2 regions of the Paenibacillus sp. SAFN-054 genome follow, and region 1 is predicted to be linked to the other one. Evidence: riboswitches for the same ligand, from Rfam matches in the RefSeq annotation. Region 1 holds a riboswitch; the other holds the start of a gene.
What was found. Region 1 has a riboswitch for FMN ahead of ACTHPM_RS22845 (DMT family transporter). Riboswitches for the same ligand answer to the same signal wherever they lie in the genome.
Positions count from the first base shown of each region.

Region 2: linked by a shared signal. The riboswitch ahead of ribD (bifunctional diaminohydroxyphosphoribosylaminopyrimidine deaminase/5-amino-6-(5-phosphoribosylamino)uracil reductase RibD) and the one ahead of ACTHPM_RS22845 (DMT family transporter) in region 1 are both predicted to bind FMN.

Region 1 is NZ_JBQCKS010000005.1:361,224-371,199, forward strand. It holds gene ACTHPM_RS22840 (hypothetical protein) at 1-115, shown strand, start outside; gene ACTHPM_RS22845 (DMT family transporter) at 283-1,239, opposite strand; FMN riboswitch at 1,368-1,535, opposite strand; gene ACTHPM_RS22850 (hypothetical protein) at 1,794-2,066, opposite strand; gene ACTHPM_RS22855 (lipase family protein) at 2,084-3,367, opposite strand; gene ACTHPM_RS22860 (hypothetical protein) at 3,403-3,699, opposite strand; gene speD (adenosylmethionine decarboxylase) at 3,957-4,763, opposite strand; gene hflX (GTPase HflX) at 4,933-6,204, opposite strand; gene ACTHPM_RS22875 (sensor domain-containing diguanylate cyclase) at 6,741-8,318, opposite strand; gene ACTHPM_RS22880 (TatD family hydrolase) at 8,449-9,243, opposite strand; gene ACTHPM_RS22885 (SPL family radical SAM protein) at 9,658-9,976, shown strand, end outside.
Region 2 is NZ_JBQCKS010000001.1:1,938,252-1,948,227, reverse strand. It holds gene ACTHPM_RS08810 (D-alanyl-D-alanine carboxypeptidase family protein) at 1-1,089, shown strand, start outside; gene spoIIAA (anti-sigma F factor antagonist) at 1,181-1,534, shown strand; gene spoIIAB (anti-sigma F factor) at 1,531-1,992, shown strand; gene sigF (RNA polymerase sporulation sigma factor SigF) at 2,005-2,760, shown strand; gene ACTHPM_RS08790 (stage V sporulation protein AA) at 2,982-3,626, shown strand; gene ACTHPM_RS08785 (stage V sporulation protein AB) at 3,623-4,048, shown strand; gene ACTHPM_RS08780 (spore germination protein) at 4,073-5,839, shown strand; gene lysA (diaminopimelate decarboxylase) at 5,957-7,288, shown strand; gene ACTHPM_RS08770 (peptidylprolyl isomerase) at 7,571-8,008, shown strand; FMN riboswitch at 8,232-8,416, shown strand; gene ribD (bifunctional diaminohydroxyphosphoribosylaminopyrimidine deaminase/5-amino-6-(5-phosphoribosylamino)uracil reductase RibD) at 8,708-9,820, shown strand; gene ribE (riboflavin synthase) at 9,852-9,976, shown strand, end outside.

The DNA of each region.
Region 1 (9,976 bases):
TGCGCTAGCCTACGAATGGTACGGCACAGAGGGAACCAACCTGTCCCTCGTGCAGCAACAGGGCATGCAGTTTCGCGTCATCCAAGAAGCCGGACGTTATCAGTCTCCTTACTGACGCGCGGCCTCTCTTTCCATTCAAATGAGAGGCCGGATCAAACAAAGGATGGAGTCCCGCACGGGGCTCCATCCTTTGTTTGCTTTCCCCCGCTCTTGGCATCCGTCAAAAGAAAAGGCCGCCCGATGACGGGACGGCTCAGAATACGCTGCATAAGACTTTTACGTTTATTCGGCGCTTCGGCGCGAAATAGCGAACAATGCGGCCCAGATCAGCACAAATCCGCAAGCCTGGGCGATGGTTACCACTTCGTTGAAGACGATCCAGTTGATCAGGACGCCGACCATCGGGAAGCTAAGCTCCGCCAGCGTGGCTACGGAGGCCTTCGTTGTCGTCAGCCCTTTATAATAGACCAGAAGGCTGAACAATCCCGGCAGCAGCGCCTGCCCAAGCAGATTGAGGGATACCGCTGCAAGCGGCCCCGCTCCCGTCGGAATCTGCCACGGATCGCCTTGGTTAATCGTAATGCCGATAAGCAGAGGCAGGGCCAGGATGAAGCGCAGCGAGGTGACGGTTTCGTATTCCATTTTGCCGACCATCAAGCGGCCCATGACGGTGGAACCGCCCCAAAGCGCTGCCGCGCCAAGGGAGAGCAGGCTCCCTACTTTGACGAAATCATTCATATGTCCAAACGGGAATGTAAAGCCGAAGGTCAGCAGGTACGTTCCAGCCAAAGCAAGAACGAGCAGAAAGCCGAACTGTTTCGGGAGCTTTTCCTTCAGCAGCATGCGCGCCATGAGAATGGCGAATATCGGCTGCAGCTTCTGCAGCAGCAGCACCGCGTTCAAATTCCCGTGGGTCAGTCCGAGCGTAAAGAGTATCGTTGCAATCGCCGAGCCGCCCCAGGACAGGAACAGCAGCGCGCCGATGTGGCGCATTTTGAGTCCTTTCATTTCGGCACGATGCTTCCATAATACCGGTGCCACGAACAGCGCGATAACGAGATGTTCGAGCAGAACAATCTGCGTCGGCGTGATATGCTCCCGGAGAAGGATAATCCGGAAGAGCGGATCCGCCCCCCATAATGCCGCCCCGAGAACGACCAGCCAAAAGCCGGTTTTCGGACGGTCCGCCTGCTTGCGCGCGGCGGGTTTCAACTTGATCTTGCTGCTTACGTTTTCCATTTTCTTGATCCCCTTGCCTGAATACGGAGTCAACATTGGAAAACCCCCGCATATCGACATAACTCGACACTACGGGGGCTGATCAAATAAGCCTGCCGAAATGATAAAATTTCGGACAAACCTATTTCTTTGATCTTCTCCCATCCGGACTTTACCGTCGGCCCTGGAATCTCACCAGGTCAGTCGCTGCTTATCATAAATCCAAAACAGCGAGTCGCGGGCTTGACGTCTGTCTGCCATAAAGGCAAAGGACGCTCACCGCCGGTCAGGAATTTCACCTTACCCCGAAGATCCATATTCATATTTTTAGTATTGGTTAATCAGATCATACCATGATTTCACATCATCGTATGTTAAAGCCATCACAATGGTTACTTACGATAGTATAGCACATATCTCAGTCATAGTGTCGGATTTTTTAATAACGATTTTTTCCCAGCCATCAAAATTTTCAATCGACCATGCCGGACCTCGCGCCCCTCCATGAGAAAGGACTGCTGCCTCAGGTTCTCCTGACGGAAGCAGTCCTTTTAATATGTCACACCCAATGAATATTACCGCATGCCGTCCGCCTGCTTCATGACCTGCACATACCGGATCAGCTCCGCTTTCTGCTGCTCGATCGAACGTATGCGCCCCGACAGGCCCGTAAAAAAGGTTTCTACGTAGTCGCGCGTCACGTTCGCCGATTGGCCGGCCCATTCATCCAGCCTTTGATAGAGGCTTCGCGCCTCCTGCTCGTCGGATTGGATTCGGCCAAGCAGCCAGCTGAGCTCCCGCTCTGCCTGAAGCAGATCGTCCAGCTCCACAAGGATTTCGCCGTTCACCTGTTATCCTCCCTTCGTTATCCCGATATGATTCCGTTGTTAGATGCATCCGCCTGCTGAAACTGCTCCGCCTTCAACTGGATAAAGCCCAGGAACGTCGTCGTTTGCTGCACATGCCACTGGGTCAGCTCGGCAATGGAAGCGTCCAGCTGCTCCACCAGCGGCTGCAATCTGCGGCTGTGGCTGGAATGCATATACTTCATCAGCTTCGCCCGGACGGTCTGCATATCGGCACTGATCTGCTGCGCATTCCGGCTCCATTTTTCCGCAACGCTGCTCAGCTCTTCGGGAGTGACCCTGATCAATCCGCCGCCGGCTCCCCCCATCGCGGCCATCTTGGCAAATCTCTGCATTTTTTCGTAGGCAGTCATTTCCATCATCCCGAAGGAATCAGGCATTCGCGGCGCACCGTCAACCCGTTCCCCGGTCTGGTCATCGTACAGAGGATTTTTGATATAACCATTCTCATCGAATTTATATCGCTTCAGGCTATGGTAATTGGGTCCGCCGAACGTATTCTTCACCTTGTCGAGCAAGCTGACGCCTTCGTTCGCATCCTCGTAATTGGAATCCACATAATAGGTCGAACCCACATGGCGGTCGTATCCTCCCAGCGTACCGCTGCCTACGACGTCGCCGGGATGGGCATAGTTTATGATCTGCGAATCGAATTCTCCGGCCTCCGCCTTGCGTCTTGCGCTTGCGGACAGGCTGCCCATCACCGAAGGGGCGCTGAAGGTCACGGCGGAGAGGCCTGTATAAGCGGCCGCATACTGCGCATTCCCTCCGCCAAGGGAGTGGCCGGTCAAGGAGAAATCCAGATTGCCGTATTTGTCCCGCATCTTGTTGGCGTAATCCTCCGCCTGGTACAGCTGGTTATCGCCGTTAAACGTTTTATCGAGGTTCCTCCCCGCCTCGTCGGCCCAGTCCTTGACCTTCGTGATGCCCGTCTTGTCCTGAAAGCTTTGGACGGCGTCATCCCATGGATGCTTCACCTCGAAGGTTTGGTCGATTTTGCGGCCGAGCTCCCGGGCACCGATCCCGCCGTCGGCCAAATAGTCCGGTACGGAATCCATCAGCCCCTTGGCACCCTCCGTTCCGCGGTAGGCAATGACAGCTTGCTTGGTATCGGGATTATAAAAAGTAACGGCGTCAAAGCCGGAAGTATAATCATTCGCCGGATTCTCGAGTACCTCCCACCCCGGGAGTTCCTGCGGCTTGCTCCCCTTTTTCAAATCGGAGTAGGCGAGGTCCGACATGGTTTTATACATTTCATCCGTAATTTCAGGCGACTTGCTCAAACGTACTCCTCCTCACATCTTTCTAACGAACCGCATTATTTCGCCTTATCCCTTTTCGCGAACGGATCGATTCCCTTGGCACGAATGGCCTTCTCAAGCTCGGGACTCATCACGAAATTGGATGTCTTCTTATCCTCGTAATCGACGGATATATTGAAGCTTTCATCGGGATGACCGGTGACATGGCCTTCCATCATGATTTTGGGTGATATGTATTCCGCCAGCCTCTCCTGTTTCGTGATTTCTACGCCCAGATCGTATTCACTTTTGAAATATTGAATCGCGATCGCCTTGGCCTCTTCCATTTGGCTGGCTTTTTCCGTCTTACTCACGCTTTGACAACCTCCCAGCAGCAAAATAATCGTCATCATAAGAGCGATAGTCCAAATGTAACGACGAATGACCATCAGTCCTCTCTAACCCTTTTTTTTAAAATTAAACATGATTGGCACTTATTAATCCAGTGTCTGGAAAAAAATCAGGAGTTTTTAACCAATTCTGCTCAAAAAATAAGACTAAGGGCTGATACGTTCCGGTCTTAATCCTTTACCTGCACGGCCTCACAAAAAAAGAACTGAAGGATGTCCCCTCAGCTCATGTTTTTCCCATAGTAAATTTCATCCATTTCCTGCGTGATGCGTTCCGTGATTTCTTCCTGCTCCCCGTCACTCAGCTTGTCCTTGGTGTATCCGAAAAGATAATTGTCGAGGTCGAACTCCCTGAGCTTGCATTTGGTATGGAATATATGCTCCTGGTATACGTTCACGTCAATCATGTCGTACATGTCCTTCACTTTATCCGGAATGTAGTTCTGGATCGAGTTGATATCATGGTCGATGAACAACTTGTGACCGTTAATGTCGCGCGTAAAGCCGCGCACCCGATAATCGATCGTCATGATATCCGTATCGAAGGAATGGATGAGGTAGTTCAATGCTTTCAGCGGAGAGATCTCCCCGCATGTGGACACGTCAATGTCTGCCCGGAAGGTGCTGATGCCTTCGTCCGGATGAAACTCGGGATAGGTGTGCACGGTGATATGGCTTTTGTCCAAGGCCATGACGACCGAGTCCGGAAGCGGACCCGGGGACTCCGTGTAAGACTCCTTCGGCACCTCGACCACCGGACCCTCTGACACGAGAATCGTAACGCTCGCCCCTTGGGGCACGTAATCCTGTTTCGCTATATTAAGCACATGCGCGCCGATTATATCCGATACATGCTTCAGAATGGCCGTAAGCCGTTCTGCGTTATATTGTTCATCGATGTATTCCAGATAAGCTTCGCGTTCTTCCTTGGTCCGGGTAAAGCAAATATCGTACATATTGAAGGCTAACGATTTCGTAAGATTGTTAAAGCCATGCAGCTTCACATGCTGTTCAGGCGTTATTTTCATCCTTCCTTCACCTCGCTGTGTCTCGTATTCACTGCCTAATATTCCCTTCAGATAGCGGGCTATCCATACCGGTTTATTTAAACTTTTTACCCAATCCGCTCGCCCGGAAACCACAACAGCCCGAAAGAAGCAGATGCTTCCCGGGCTGCCGCCTTTGTCGCCAAGCCGCTTATTCGATCACGAACTCACGGTATTTCTCATAGTCCATCTGTCTGCATTCCAGGGACAGGAGCGTCCCATCATTCTCATACTCGGTTTCCACAATATCCGCATGCTCATTCAGGTATGATACCACTTGTCCCTGATCATATGGAATCAGCATCCGGCACTGGACGTAATCCTTGAAAATAAAGCCCCGGATAAGGGTTACGAGCTCATCGATGCCGATGCGCGGTTTAGCTGCCAGATAGATGCTGTTCTCCTGCACTTCCGGAATCGCATGGCCGGCAAGATCGCATTTATTATACGCAAAGATGGTCGGGATGCCGGTAACTCCGATATCCTTCAGCGTATTTTCGGTAATCTGAATCAGCTGGTCGTGCTTCTCGTTCGCGTAATCGACCACATGAATGAGCAGATCCGCCTCAGCGACCTCCTCGAGCGTAGACCGGAACGCCTTGACCAGGTGATGCGGCAGCTTGCTGACGAAGCCGACGGTATCGGTAAGCAGGAAGCTCTTGTTGTCTTCCAGCTGAATGCCCCGCACCGAGGTTTCCAGCGTCGCGAACAGCATATCCTTCTCAAACACCGTCTTCTCGCTGCCCATGCCGCCTGCCCCGAACTTCTCGAGCATGGCGTTCATAATCGTCGATTTGCCGGCGTTTGTGTATCCGACCAGGGAAACGACGGGCAGCGCGTTTTTCTTGCGCTGTTTGCGCTGCGTCTGACGCTGGAATACGAGCGACTCCAGCTCCTTGTTCAGCGCGGTAATTTTCTCTTCGATCCGGCGGCGGTCCAGCTCCAGCCTCGTTTCCCCGGCGCCCTTGTTCTTCGTGCCGACGCCGCCGCTTTGGCGCCCGAGCGATTCGCGCAGCCCGATCAAACGCGGCAGCATGTACTGCAGCTGGGCCACTTCAACTTGCAGCTGGGCTTCACGGGTTTTGGCCCGTTTCTCGAAGATGTCGAGAATGAGGATCGTACGGTCGATGACCTTACAGTCCAGATCCGCTTCGAGATTCCGGAGCTGCGACGGTGACAGCTCATCATTGAAAATAATCAGGTTCGCCTCCAGCCCCCTGTAAAGGCCCGAAAGTTCATCCACCTTGCCTGTACCGATGTAGTGGGACTTGTTCACCCGCTCCATGTTTTGCGTCAGCTGCCCGACCACTTCGACTCCGCAGGCTTCCGCCAGATTGCCGAGCTCCTCCATCGAATATTCGAAATCCTGCTGATGGTTCAAATTGACGCCGACGAGTACGGCGCGTTGTTCAAGCTGTTCCAGTTGTTCCATACATAAGCCCTCCATGGTTATATTATTGGTGAAAAAAAGCAAAAAAACCGCAGGCCTCCGGCTGTGGTTTGAGCGAACGACAAAATGCAGCGTTCAAATAGACGCTTCATCTCGGTACGGTTGGTTGTATAACAGCCCCGGAAATTCCGGAGCTATAAAGATATCCGAAAACAGCAAAGGAGGGGCCACGAAGCCTCTCCTGCTGCACCCTTGCATGTTCGTCGCCAAAATGGCCGCCAGAACATGACTGCATACTATGTGGGTTCATCGAAGATATGCATACCAATCCCGTTCGCTCCGCATAGACGCGAGAGCCTTTGAGCACTATTCAATTAGCGGCACAAAGTGAAGAAACGGAATTTAATATTGATCATCTTCACGAACCCTCCGATCATTGTAATTGTTTCCATGTTAGCACATCAGATCCATTTTCACAACAACCATGGGAAGCTAACACCAAAAAACACAGCCGCTTATGGAAGCAGCTGTGCCATTGGGTGTGTTCACGAATTGCCCGGTATTCATATTTATGCATCCGGTATTTTGCTCACCGTCGTGCGGTTCCGGCCGTCTTTTTTGGACTGATACAAGGCTTCGTCCGCCCGTTTAACCAGCTCCTGAGCAGAACGCCCGTGAACGGGGAACGCCGAAATGCCGGCAGAGAGCGTAATCGGGGTACCCGACGGACTCTTCGTCCGCGTCAGCTGTTCTCGCAGCTTCTCCGCCATATCCTTGGCCCTGCCGAGGCCGCAGTGTTTGACGAGAATGCCGAACTCCTCGCCGCCATAGCGGAAGCACAGATCGTCTTCGGTGACCATCAGCTTCATGATCCGGGCCAGGTAGCGGAGTACGTCGTCACCAACCACATGACCATAGGTGTCGTTGACCTGCTTGAAATGATCGAGATCGATCAGAATGAGCGCAAACGGGATGTTTCCTTCGATCCATCCGGCCATGACGCCGTCGAACGCACGCCGGTTGGCAAGACCCGTCAGCTCGTCGATTTTCACTTCATTGCGAAGATCCGTCAAATCCTGATTCATATTCTGCAGGGCGATCTTCACGCTTTGCGACAGCAATCGTACCTCGTAATAATAGGATTTGATGTCTGGTATATTCTCCGCCGGAACGGGCCGAAGCGTCGCTTCATCGGAAAACTGCGCCAGCGTGTGCAGCGGCTTCGCAATCCGGCTTGCAATCCACCAGCCGAGCAGCAGGATCAGCAGCAGAAACGGCAGTGATACGACCAGCATCCTCGTCACCAGGTTATGCAGCGGCTTGTCGATGACCCCGGCAGGCGTCTGGGAAATAATCCCCCAGGCGCTGCTTGGTTCATACGCATATCCCGCAAAAAAATGATTGCCTTCCGAATTGGTTACTCTCTGGGATCCGCTTCGTCCCAGAATCACCTTGCTGACGACCTCGTTGTGGACGACGGATTGCCCAATCCGCTTCTTTTCCGGATGAAAAATGAGTTCACCGCCTTTTTCGACGACATATACGTAAGAGCCGTCGCCGAAAAAGTGCTCCTTGAGCATGTTGCTCAGCACGTTTTTCTCTTCGAGGTAAATCGTTCCGCCTACAAAGCCTTTGTACTTGCCCTGTTCATCGATGATCGGAGCCGACACGAGGATTATCAAACGCCCCGTGGTTGCCCGGTAGGGCTCGGAAATGAAAGACCTTTTCATTTGGACGGCCAGCTTTCCCTGTTCCGAAGTGATCTTGTCTCCGACGGAAATCCCGACCGTCCGGGGACTGAGCGCCCGAATGATCCGATTGTCGTCGGCAACCACAATGGAGTTGAAGTACTGGGTATTTTCCTGAAACAGATCATCAAATAACTGCGCGTCGATGACTTGCTCTCGTGCGGAAATTTTGGCGATCGCCCTGATGTTGTCCTGCATCGTAATCAGGAGCTCGTTCGTATTGGAAGCCAGTTTTTTGGCATAAGATTCGTTCTTGTTCAAATAATTGTCGATGAGCGATGCCCGGTTGACCTGAACCGCTGAAGTAATGCTTGTGAGCATTGTCAGCAAAATCGCCGTGATGACCAGCAAACTGATCGTGAACCGGAGCGTGAAGCCTTTTTTGGTAAAATATTTCAAAATCGCATCCCGCCTGCGTAAAAAATATGGAAGATGATGTCATGTCTTGTCATCTGCTCATTATACAACAGAGCGGAGGACACGAGTACAAAAGAAAAAAGAAGTTATTTTGAATTATTGTGATTTCAACTCATGGAATGGCAAAAAATGCTTTGGTCGTTTCGAATACAGCTTGGGTCACCTCATCTTCATCCCGGCCCATACAGGACGCCACAACCTTAGCGATATGCGCCAAAAAGGCCGGCTCGTTACGCCCATCCTTCGGTTTGGGCCTCATGTCCCTCGGAGTCAGGTAAGGCGCATCCGTTTCGATCATCAAACGGTTCAGCGGTATATGCTTGACCAGCTCGCGCAGATGCTGCCCCCGCCGTTCGTCGCAAATCCATCCGGTGATGCCGATATGAAAGCCCATCGCCAGATAAGCATCCAGTTCCCCGCCCGTCCCCGTAAAACAGTGGACGACCGACCTCGGGATCATCGCCGGATGCTCCCGCATGATCGCCGCAAAGTCGGCATGCGCATCGCGTTCGTGCAGAAACAGCGGCATGCCGAGTTCCCCGGCCAGCAGCACCTGTTCCCTGAACCAGTGACGCTGCACGTCGCGAGGTGAAAAATCCCGGTTATAATCCAGGCCGCATTCCCCAATCGCTACCACCTGCGGCTGCTGAGCCAGCTCCCGCAGACTGCAAAGCGTTCCCTCCCCGCATTCCCTGACGTCATGGGGATGAACGCCTGCCGTGGAATACAGCTTCCCGGGATATCGCTTCGAATAGCGTGCGGCCTCGCTGCTGCTCTCCACGTCGGTTCCGGTTATGATCAGCGGAGAAACGCCTGCGGCCTCGGCCCGGGCAAGGACCTCCTCGCGATCCTTGTTAAAGGAGCGGTTGGTCAAATTGACGCCGATATCTATGAATTGAGAACTCATGTCAAATTCCCTTCCTTTCAAATATATTCATCCAAATGTATGAGTAAGGTAAGCATCTATCGACGTACATTCCAAATTACACAAGACCCGCTTAGGGGGCGTTCTCTTGCGAGGTATGCTTTCTTATTCTCTTCAAAAAAACCGCAGCCTAATGGCATGCGGTCATTCCGTCATCTCTTGGGATACAGGATAACACAAAGGAACCAAGCTCTACAAACATCCTTCTTTAGAAGCGTATTATATATACCTGCCCGAGTCTGCATGCTTATCCCGCTTTCATTGTAAAGATCCCTTTGTTTCATATATCGGTCCCCAAGAACAATTCCTTCATATTCCAGACGGTTTTCTAATCTTTCGGCGTATAGTATACTGACAAAACAGGAACATTTGTTCTATATCTGGAGGTGAACTATTATGCCTAAAAAAATCTACGAATCCGCAACAACCAAACAAACGCTCAACCGGGTCAAGGCGGAGAGCATGCCCTTTGACTGGTCGATCAATCCCTACCGCGGCTGTGCGCATGGCTGCAGCTTCTGTTATGCCCGGGCTTTTCAATCATTTATTGGACGGGAGGCCGATGATGAGTTCCAGAACCGCATTCTGCTGAAAACCAATGCTGCCGAAGCGCTCGAGGCCCAGCTGTCTCGGATGGCCAAGCGCTTTGATCATGATATCGGCCAGCTGCGGGAACATGTCGGCATCGTAACCTTGGGAACGGCCACCGATCCTT
Region 2 (9,976 bases), on a different contig from region 1:
GCCGCGAGCGCCGAGCTTGCGGAGAACGCCAAGTCCGCCATCCTTATGGATGCGGATACGGGAACTATTATTTATGAAAAAAACAGCCATGATAAACTGCCGCCTGCCAGCATTACCAAGATCATGACGATGCTGCTCACCATGGAGGCCATCGACTCCGGCAAGCTGAAGCTGACGGATATGGTCCGCACGAGCGAATACGCCGCATCGATGGGGGGCTCGCAGATTTTTCTTGAGCCTGGTGAGGAAATGACCGTCAATGAAATGCTGAAAGGAATCGCGATGGCTTCGGGCAACGACGCTTCGGTCGCAATGGCCGAGAAAATCGCCGGGACCGAGCAAGCCTTCGTCGAAATGATGAATGAGAAGGTCAAGGAGCTGGGGTTGACGGATACCCACTTTTCCAACTGCAACGGCCTGCCCACGGAAAACCATTATTCCTCGGCGCATGACATTGCGGTCATCAGCCGCGAGCTGCTGAAGCATAAAGACATCACCAAGTATACGGGTTCCTACCAGGATTACCTGCGCAAGGATTCCCAAAAGCCATTCTGGCTCGTGAATACGAACAAACTTGTGCGCTTCTATACCGGAGCGGATGGACTGAAGACGGGATACACCTCCGAGGCTAAATTTTGCCTCTCCGCAACGGCAGTCAACGGCAATTTGAGAGCCGTAGCGGTCGTGCTCGGCGAACCGAATACGAAAACGCGCAATGAAGAAGTATCCAAAATGTTCGACTACATGTTCGCGCAGTATACGACACATACCGTTTTCAAGCCGGGAGATACGATCGGAACGGTCAAAATCAATAAAGGCAATGTGAAGGAATTGACGCTTACCGCCGGTCAGAACTACAGTGTGCTTCTCAAGAAGAATGCCAAGGCCGAAGGCGTCCGCCATGAATTGCAGGTGCCGAAGGAGATCAAGGCCCCGATTCAGTCCGGACAGGTGCTCGGCAAGCTTGTCGTCTACCAGGGCGACAAAGTTCTCAAGGAATTCGAGCTGAAATCCCCTGAACAAGTTGGCAAAGCAGGCTGGTGGAAGCTGTTCAAGCGAACGACGGCCAAATTGTTTCTTGTAGATTGATAGCGGTTTTCTTCTAGTTTTGTCGGGGTGCAGGAATCTGTTTTTACTGCGTAGAAATCCTGTAGCAAGACAGGAAGGAGAGTGAGCAGGCGTGAATCTGAAAGTGGAAATGGAGCATCACCGCACAACTTTGATCGTTCGCTTGTCGGGCGAGCTGGATCACCATACCGCCGATCATGTCCGTTTACAGCTGGATGAATCCATCCAGAGAGGACAAACGGAGCATCTGGTGCTTAGTTTTAAACATTTGCAGTTTATGGACAGTTCCGGTCTCGGGGTGATTCTGGGACGCTACAAGCTGATCAAAAGCAAGGGCGGCAAAATGGCCGTATGCGACGTGAATGAGGCGGTCTATCGTCTGCTGGACATGTCCGGGCTGTTCAAGATCATGCCTATTTATGATAACGAGGGCCAGGCGCTCTCGGGATTGGAGGTTGTGTCATGAAAGAGGATCAAGCTATGCAGCGCAATTTCATGACGCTTCAGTTTGCTTCCAAATCCGAAAATGAATCCTTTGCCAGGGTGACCGTCGCGGCATTCATCTCCCAGCTTGATCCGACCATGGACGAGCTGAGCGACCTGAAGACGGTCATATCGGAGGCGGTCACGAACAGCATTATCCACGGCTATAACAGCGATCCGGAAGGCAAGGTTACGATTCATGCCGAGATCGTCCAGGACACGGTTACGATTATCGTGGAAGACAAGGGTGCGGGTATCGAGGACTTGGATCTGGCACGGCAGCCGCTGTATACGTCAAAGCCTGAACTGGAGAGATCGGGAATGGGATTTACGATTATGGAGAACTTCATGGACGAATTTGAAGTTTCCAGCGAGCCCGGCTCCGGTACATCGATCAGGATGAAGAAAAGGATTGAATCCAAGAAAGCTTTGTATAATTAGGGGTTGGGCGCCATGGATGCTGATGTGAAAAAACCTTCGCAGACCTATCTGGAAGATGCGGAAGTCAAACGTCTGATCGCACTCAGTCAGACCGGAGACAGCATGGCCCGCGATACGCTGGTAAACTGCAACATCCGTCTCGTCTGGTCCGTTGTACAAAGGTTCATGAACCGCGGCTATGAGCCGGAGGATCTGTTTCAGATCGGCTGTATCGGTCTGCTGAAGTCTGTTGATAAGTTCGATTTAAGCTACGATGTCAAATTCTCGACCTATGCCGTACCGATGATCATCGGAGAAATCCAGCGCTTCCTGCGGGATGACGGCACGCTCAAAGTCAGCCGTTCCCTGAAGGAAATGGCCAACAAGGTCCGGAAGAAAAAGGACGAGCTCTCGAAGCACCTGGACCGCCTGCCGACGGTCAAAGAGGTGGCCGATGAACTCGGAGTAACTCCCGAGGAAGTGGTTTTCGCGCAGGAGGCGAACAAGCCCCCGACCTCCATTCATGAAACGGTGTTTGAAAATGATGGAGACCCGATTACCTTAATGGATCAGATTGCGGATGATTCCCAGGAGAAGTGGTTCGACAAGCTGGCGTTGAACGAAGCGATTGACGGTCTGTCCGAACGCGAAAAACTGATCGTATATCTCAGGTACTACCGGGATCAGACCCAGTCCGAGGTTGCCTCAAGGCTCGGGATATCCCAGGTTCAGGTGTCGCGTCTCGAGAAGAAAATATTGCAGCTGATCCGGGATCAGATTGCGCAGTGAACGTAAGCGGACTCGTCAGGGGCTAAGCCCCCTGGCGGGTCCGTTTTTGCGTTTGCCGGCGTTCTTGGCTTATAAGGGTTCTGCAACCCGTAAAAATGTCTTGGGTCAGATGCGCGGGGAACTCTGGTCGATCCATTTTCTGGCCTTAATTGCACCTCTTGATTAGAAAACGAAGGATTTTCCTATACTAACGTCATTGATCCGTCAAAGGAGTGGTAGGAATGTCTCCAGATCCGGTACCTACGGTGTACCTGCAGCTGCGCAGCCGAGTGCCGATAACCCAAGGAAGGATTGTAACACTCGGGCATGTCGCCCGGATACTTAGCGACCCGCAGTGGGAGGCTCCGCTTCGCCATCTCGAACTGGTAGAGCCGCATACTTGGGACGGAAATCTGCTGCTTATTGACCTGATGCAGATTATTCCCAAGGTTCAGGAGCTGATTCCTGGCGCCAGAATCGAACCGATCGGGCAGCATCATGTCCTGGTAGAGGTTGTCAACAAGCCCAAAAAGCCATCGGTAGTGCTCTTTTTGCTCGTATGGCTGCTGCTGTTCTTCGGATCGGCTCTCACGATTATGAATTTCCATGCGGACGTCAATATGCAGGAGGTTCAAATCCGGACGGTGGAGATGCTGACAGGCAAGCGGGACGAACATCCTTACTTGTTTCAGACGGCCTATTCTTTTGGCATCGGCTTTGGCATGGTGGTCTTTTTCAATCACTTGTTCAAGAAAAAATGGAATGAGGAGCCTACTCCTCTGGAAGTGGAGATGTATCTTTACCAGGAAAATATCGACCAGTACGTTGTCGCCCAGGAATATAAAAAGCTGAAGAAAAACCCGAAAAACCCAGGTGACAAGCATTGAATGCCATATTGGGATGGACGGTTCAGATTCTGCTGGGCATTGCGGGCGGCATTGCGGTGGGTGGCGGCGTCATCGCCCTGTTTATCGTTCTGGATATGATTCCGCGGCTGGCTCAATTGACGAGGTCGTATCACCAGGTTCATTGGTATGAAGGCGCGATGGTGACAGGATCGCTTCTGGGCACTGTTTTTGATTTTTGGAACTGGAAGCTGTCGCTCGGTGGCTGGTCCGGATTTATCGTCGGTCTGTTCAACGGCATCTTCGTCGGGCTGCTGGCCGCAGCGCTCACCGAAGTGCTGAACGTTCTGCCGATCTTGGCGAAAAGACTGCGGATGATCCATTATCTCTTCGGGCTGCTGATGGCAATGGTGACAGGCAAGGTGGCAGGCTCCCTGTTTGATTGGTTTATTTACAGAAAGTAAGAAACGAAAGGTGCGGGTGGACACATGGACAAGCATGAGCAAGAGAAAGAGCTGAAGAGCCTGGAGGATTCGTCCGAACTGACGATGCTGATGCAGCAGTATACGGAGGACCGGGACCAGGAAAGAGGGGGGAAGCAGAAAGACGATCCGGGCGGCCAGGAAGAGGCGCGGGCAAGCCGGAAGGAGGACGAGAAAAAGTCTCCTGGAGAAGGACAGCCGGAGAAGGGCAAGGGGGCGTTAAAGGCACAGGAGCAGAAGCGGGAGTCTGAGCATTCGGATTCAGTCGAGGAGTCGGTCATTTACTGGCAGCGCAGCGATGACGTATCGGACAGCCTGGACCGAACGAAGGAGACGCTGAAAGAAGTGGTGGGGCTGGGAAGCTCGTTTGACATCGTCTTCCGGGAAATGACGCTTGCCGGGCAGAAAACGGGCCTGTTCTTCGTCAACGGCTTTGCCAAGGACAATATTATGCTGGAAATCCTGAAGCGGCTTACCTATCTGTCAGCGGACGAGCTATCCGCGGATGCTCTCCAATCCTTTTTTCATTGCTATATTCCGCATGTCCAGGTGGAAGTGGAGAAGAAACTAAGCTCGACAATCAATAAAGTGCTGATGGGGATGTCCGCCTTATTTATTGAAGGTGAGCATGCGGCCATTGTGATGGATACCCGCACCTTCCCCGTCCGCAGTCCGGAAGAGCCGAGCATCGAGAGGGTCGTCCGCGGCGCGAGGGACGGATTTACTGAGACGCTGCTGAGCAATGTGGCGCTGGTGCGCAGACGGCTTCGGGATCCCGGACTCAAAAGCGATCTGGTTCAGGTAGGCAGGCGCACACGCACGGACGTGTGCATCGCATATATTGACGACATCGTTGACAAAGTTCAGGTCGATTCCATCCGCGAAAAAATCAAGGGGCTTGATATCGAAGGGCTGCCGCTTGCCGATAAGCAGCTTGAAGAAGCCATTATCAACAAGGGTTGGCATCCGTATCCGCTCGTCCGCTACTCCGAACGGCCGGACGTTGTTGCCTCCCACCTGCTGGAAGGCCGCGTTGCCGTATTTGTGGATACCTCGCCAAGCGTGATGATCATGCCGACGACTTTCTTCGATCTATGTCAGCATGCGGAAGAGAACCGGCAGACCCCCTTTATGGGAACGTATTTGAGGTGGGTACGATTTCTCGGGGTATTTGCCTCCATGTTCCTGCTCCCGCTGTGGATGCTGATGGTCATCAATCCGGAGCTGAAGCCGGCATTTCTGAATTTTATCGGTCCGCATGATAAAGGGGATATTCCTATTATCGCCCAATTCCTGATGGTTGAGTTCGGGGTGGATCTGCTCCGCCTGGCGGCGGTTCATACTCCGACGCCGCTCGCTTCCGCAATGGGCTTGATTGCAGCGATCCTGGTCGGCGATATTGCCGTCAAAACGGGATTGTTCGTGAATGAAGTCGTGCTCTATATGGCTGTGGCCGCCATAGGAATGTTTGCAACGCCGAGCTATGAGCTGGGCCTTGCGAACCGGATGGTAAGGCTGGTCCTTCTGGTTGCCGTGGCGATCTTCAAGGTCCAAGGCTTCGTTGTCGGCACGACGCTGTTAATCCTGCTGTTAACGCTGCACCGGTCGTACAATTCATCTTATTTGTGGCCGTTTATACCTTTTAATGCAAAGGCGCTGGCCAGCGTATTATTTCGTTTTCCGCTGCTTGAATCCAAGAAAAGGCCATCCTTCAACAAAACGCGGGATAACACGCGCATGGCGCCTAATCCGGATAATACCGAGCAATCGTAGGAAAATACAAATGTTGTGCATAAAAATCCATTCATTCTCTTCCACCTTCTGTTATACTGATGTAAAAGTTCAGATGGAATCTATACATGTTCCATAGAAAGCGAAGGGATGCTGAATATGTTCTTACATGGTACAAGTCAAATAAATGCAGCAGGGCATCTGGAAATCGGCGGATGCGACGTTACGGATCTCAAAGCCAAATATGGAACGCCGCTCTATATCGTTGATGAAGAGCTTGTGCGCCAGCGCTGCCAGCAGTACGTGTCCGCTTTCCGCGCATCGGGATTGAAATTCCAGGTCGCTTATGCGAGCAAAGCGTTCTGCGTCATGGCCATGTGCCGTATCGCGGATCAGGAAGGCATGTCGCTCGACGTCGTTTCCGACGGAGAGTTGTACACGGCATTGCAGGCAGGATTTCCGGCCAAGCGAATTCATTTCCACGGCAACAATAAGACGCTCGAAGAAATCGAAATGGCAATCGATGCCGAAATCGGCTGCTTCGTTGTGGACAACTTGGTGGAGCTTCATCTCCTCAATGCCGTGGCAGCGGAGAAAAATGTGCGCGTTCAGATTTTGCTTCGTGTAACGCCAGGGGTTGAAGCCCATACGCATGAATACATCTCGACCGGTCAAACCGATTCGAAATTCGGGTTTGATATCGGAAACGGATCCGCGTTTGAAGCCGTAAAGCTTGCATCCGAACAATCCAACCTGGATTTGCTCGGCGTGCATTCGCACATCGGGTCGCAGATTTTCGAGGTGGAAGGCTTTGAGATGGCTGTCCAACGAGTGGCTGAATTCGCGCAGCGGGTTCACGGAGAACTCGGCGTAAGCTTCCAAGTGGTCAACCTGGGCGGGGGTTTCGGCATTCGTTATGTCGATGGCGACACGCCGCTTGAAGTTTCGCAGTATGTTCAAGCGATCACCGATGCGGTTAAAACGCATTTTACCGGATGGTCCGCCGAGCTGCCTGAAATTTGGGTCGAGCCGGGCCGCAGCATCGTCGGAGATGCCGGAACGACACTGTACACTGTAGGAACTAGCAAGGATATTCCAGGCGTCCGCAAATATGTGGCCGTCGACGGAGGCATGACGGATAATCCGCGCCCTGCTTTGTATGAATCGAAGTACGAAGCTGTGCTCGCGAACCGTGCCAACGAGTCTGCCACAGAAACGGTTTCCGTTGCCGGGAAGTGCTGCGAGAGCGGTGACATGCTGATCTGGGATCTGGACCTGCCTAAGGTGAACAGCGGTGATTTGCTGGCTGTCTCCTGCACGGGAGCGTACAACTATTCCATGGCCAGCAACTACAACCGGATTCGCCGCCCGGCGGTCGTATTCGTGAATCAGGGCGAAAGCGATCTGGTCGTGCGCCGCGAAACGCTTCAGGATATCATCGGCAACGACATGGTGCCTGAGCGGATCAGCAAGCAGGCTGTTCTGAAATAGGACAGCCGGCAGCAAAGCAAGAATTGGTGAAGAACAAAAACGCAAAAAGGATCATTTCTGTGTTGGGGAATGCGGAAATGATCCTTTTTGTGCTGCTTGCAAGTTGGCGAAACCGCCGAGCTTTCGAGTTATGAGCAGAGCAGACAGATTCATGGATCATCAGAAGAGCGTTCTATCCAATTGCAAAAAGGCAGTAAAGTAAGATACAATCAGAAGCGAGATGAAAAAAGGACAGGCCCTTCGGGCCCCTTACTAAAAATATCGATTAGGAAGTGATTCTGCATGAAAAAGGGTACGATTGAACTCGAAAATGGTGGAGTTGTTGAAATAGAATTTCTGCCAGAAGAAGCACCGAACACAGTAGCAAACTTTGAAAAGCTGGCAAACTCCGGCTTTTACAACGGATTGTCCTTCCACCGCGTCATTCCGGGCTTTGTCGCTCAAGGCGGATGTCCGAACGGCAACGGAATGGGCGGCCCAGGGTACACGATCGATTGCGAAACCGCTACAAACACAACGAAGCATACCAAAGGCGTATTGTCGATGGCGCATGCCGGACGCAACACCGGCGGCAGCCAGTTCTTCATCGTGTACGAGCCGCAGCCGCATCTTGATGGCGTGCACACCGTGTTCGGCAAAGTGACCAAAGGCATGGAACTCATCGATGCCGTGAAGCAAGGCGACCGCATGAAAGAAGTTAAGGTGTGGGACGCTGAGTAATTACAATCAAATCGGAGCGGAATAAAGGAAAAAACTTCATTTCCGCTCGGCCGAAAGAGCCGCTTTTTTCCTGCCGCTGCAGGAGAAAGGTGGCTTTTTGCGCTGCATGCTCAGGTCGGGGACGGAGGTGGAGGGGTTGCATTTTAGGAAAACCGATGTTACCATTCCTTTAAGAAAGCCGACTGACGATTCAGGTAAGTTTTCTTTCATAAGCAAATATTGGTTGATCCTTCGGGGTTGGGTGAAATTCCCTACCGGCGGTGATGATGCAGGTTGCTTCCTGGCTTAGGGCCATGAATCGGCGGCATCTCAGTCCGTGACCCGGACGCGAGGCTGTGAAGCTTGGCGGACGGTGGACCTGGTGTAAATCCGGGACCGACAGTAAAGTCTGGATGGGAGAAGGAGAGGAAGCGCATGGTACATATCGTGCATGCGAGGCCGCCAATAAAGCTGAGGCTACGTGTCTTTTTTCACGCACTTGCAGGTTGCAGGCAGAAGGCGGGTTTGATTTGCCTTGCTTTGCCGATGCCATGTGCGGGATGATTGGCACTGTTATTTGCCGTTCCTGTATGCGGGAACCGTCCGGCAGAGGACGGAAGCTTTATTTGCGTGTCTTCAACATACTCTCAGACTGCCCCCGGATGTGATCCGGAGGGCTTTTTTTGTTGCAGTTCACCAGGAGAGGAGGTTCAATCAGGCATGGAGCCGGTAGTGAACGACGAATTCTATATGGCACTGGCATTGGAAATGGCTGAACGCGCCCAAGGGCAGACGGGAATCAATCCGGTCGTGGGCTGCGTGATCGTGAGCCATGGGGCGGTCGTCGGCTTGGGAACGCATCTGCAGCGGGGAAGCGGGCATGCCGAGGTGCACGCCGTACAAATGGCCGGCGACAAGGCAGATGGCAGCACGGTATACGTTACGCTGGAGCCGTGCAGCCACTATGGCAGAACGCCGCCCTGCTGCGAGCTGCTGGTGAAGGCCAAGGTCAAGCGGGTCGTGGTTGCCTGCGAAGATCCGAATCCTCGGGTTGCAGGTACGGGAATTGCAAGGTTAAGGCAGAGCGGAATCGAAGTAGAGGTTGGTGTCTTGCGGGAAAGAGCACTTCGGCAGAATGAAAAGTTCGCGAAGTATATCACGACAGGGATGCCCTTCGTAACGATCAAAACGGCCAGTACGCTAGATGGGAAGATCGCCACGGATACGGGAGACAGCAAGTGGATCACGAATGAGGAGGCGAGACTTCAGGTACACAGCCTCCGGCACCGCCATCAGGCCATCATGGTGGGCATCGGAACGGTTCAGGCCGATGATCCCTCATTGACGACAAGGCATGACGGCGTGGACGGCCTGCATCCGATACGAATCATCGTGGACTCAAGGCTAGCCCTTCTGCCGGATGCCAAGGTTATCCGTGGCGGTCTTGCGCCGGTTATTGTCCTGACGACAAATCAGGCGGATCCGGCCAAGGCAGCGCTGCTGGAGCAGGCGGGGGCTACGATCCTTCCTTGCGGCAGCGGCCCAAGGGTGGATCTGCGGGCGGCTCTGCAGGAGCTGGGCCGTATGGAGATCGGATCGATTCTCGTCGAGGGCGGGGGAAGACTGAACGGCTCCCTGTTGAAGGAACGCCTGGTAGACCGGGTTATCCTGTACTTCGCTCCAAAAATCGTCGGCGGGGCCGATGCTCCGGGTAGCTTTCACTTTGAAGGGATACACCGCATGGGAGACGCCGCGAAGCTGGATTTGCTGGAAGTCGAGCAAATCGGCGACAATGTGCGCATCTCAGGCATACCGGTGTGGCCGAATTCTTGAATGATGACAATGGAAAGGAGGATGAGGCTGGATGTTTACCGGATTGGTCGAAGAAATCGGTATTCTTGGCAGGATCACGAGGCACGGAGAAGCCATGGTGCTCGTTATCAAGGCATCCAAAATTATGGACGATATCGGGATCGGCGACAGCATCGC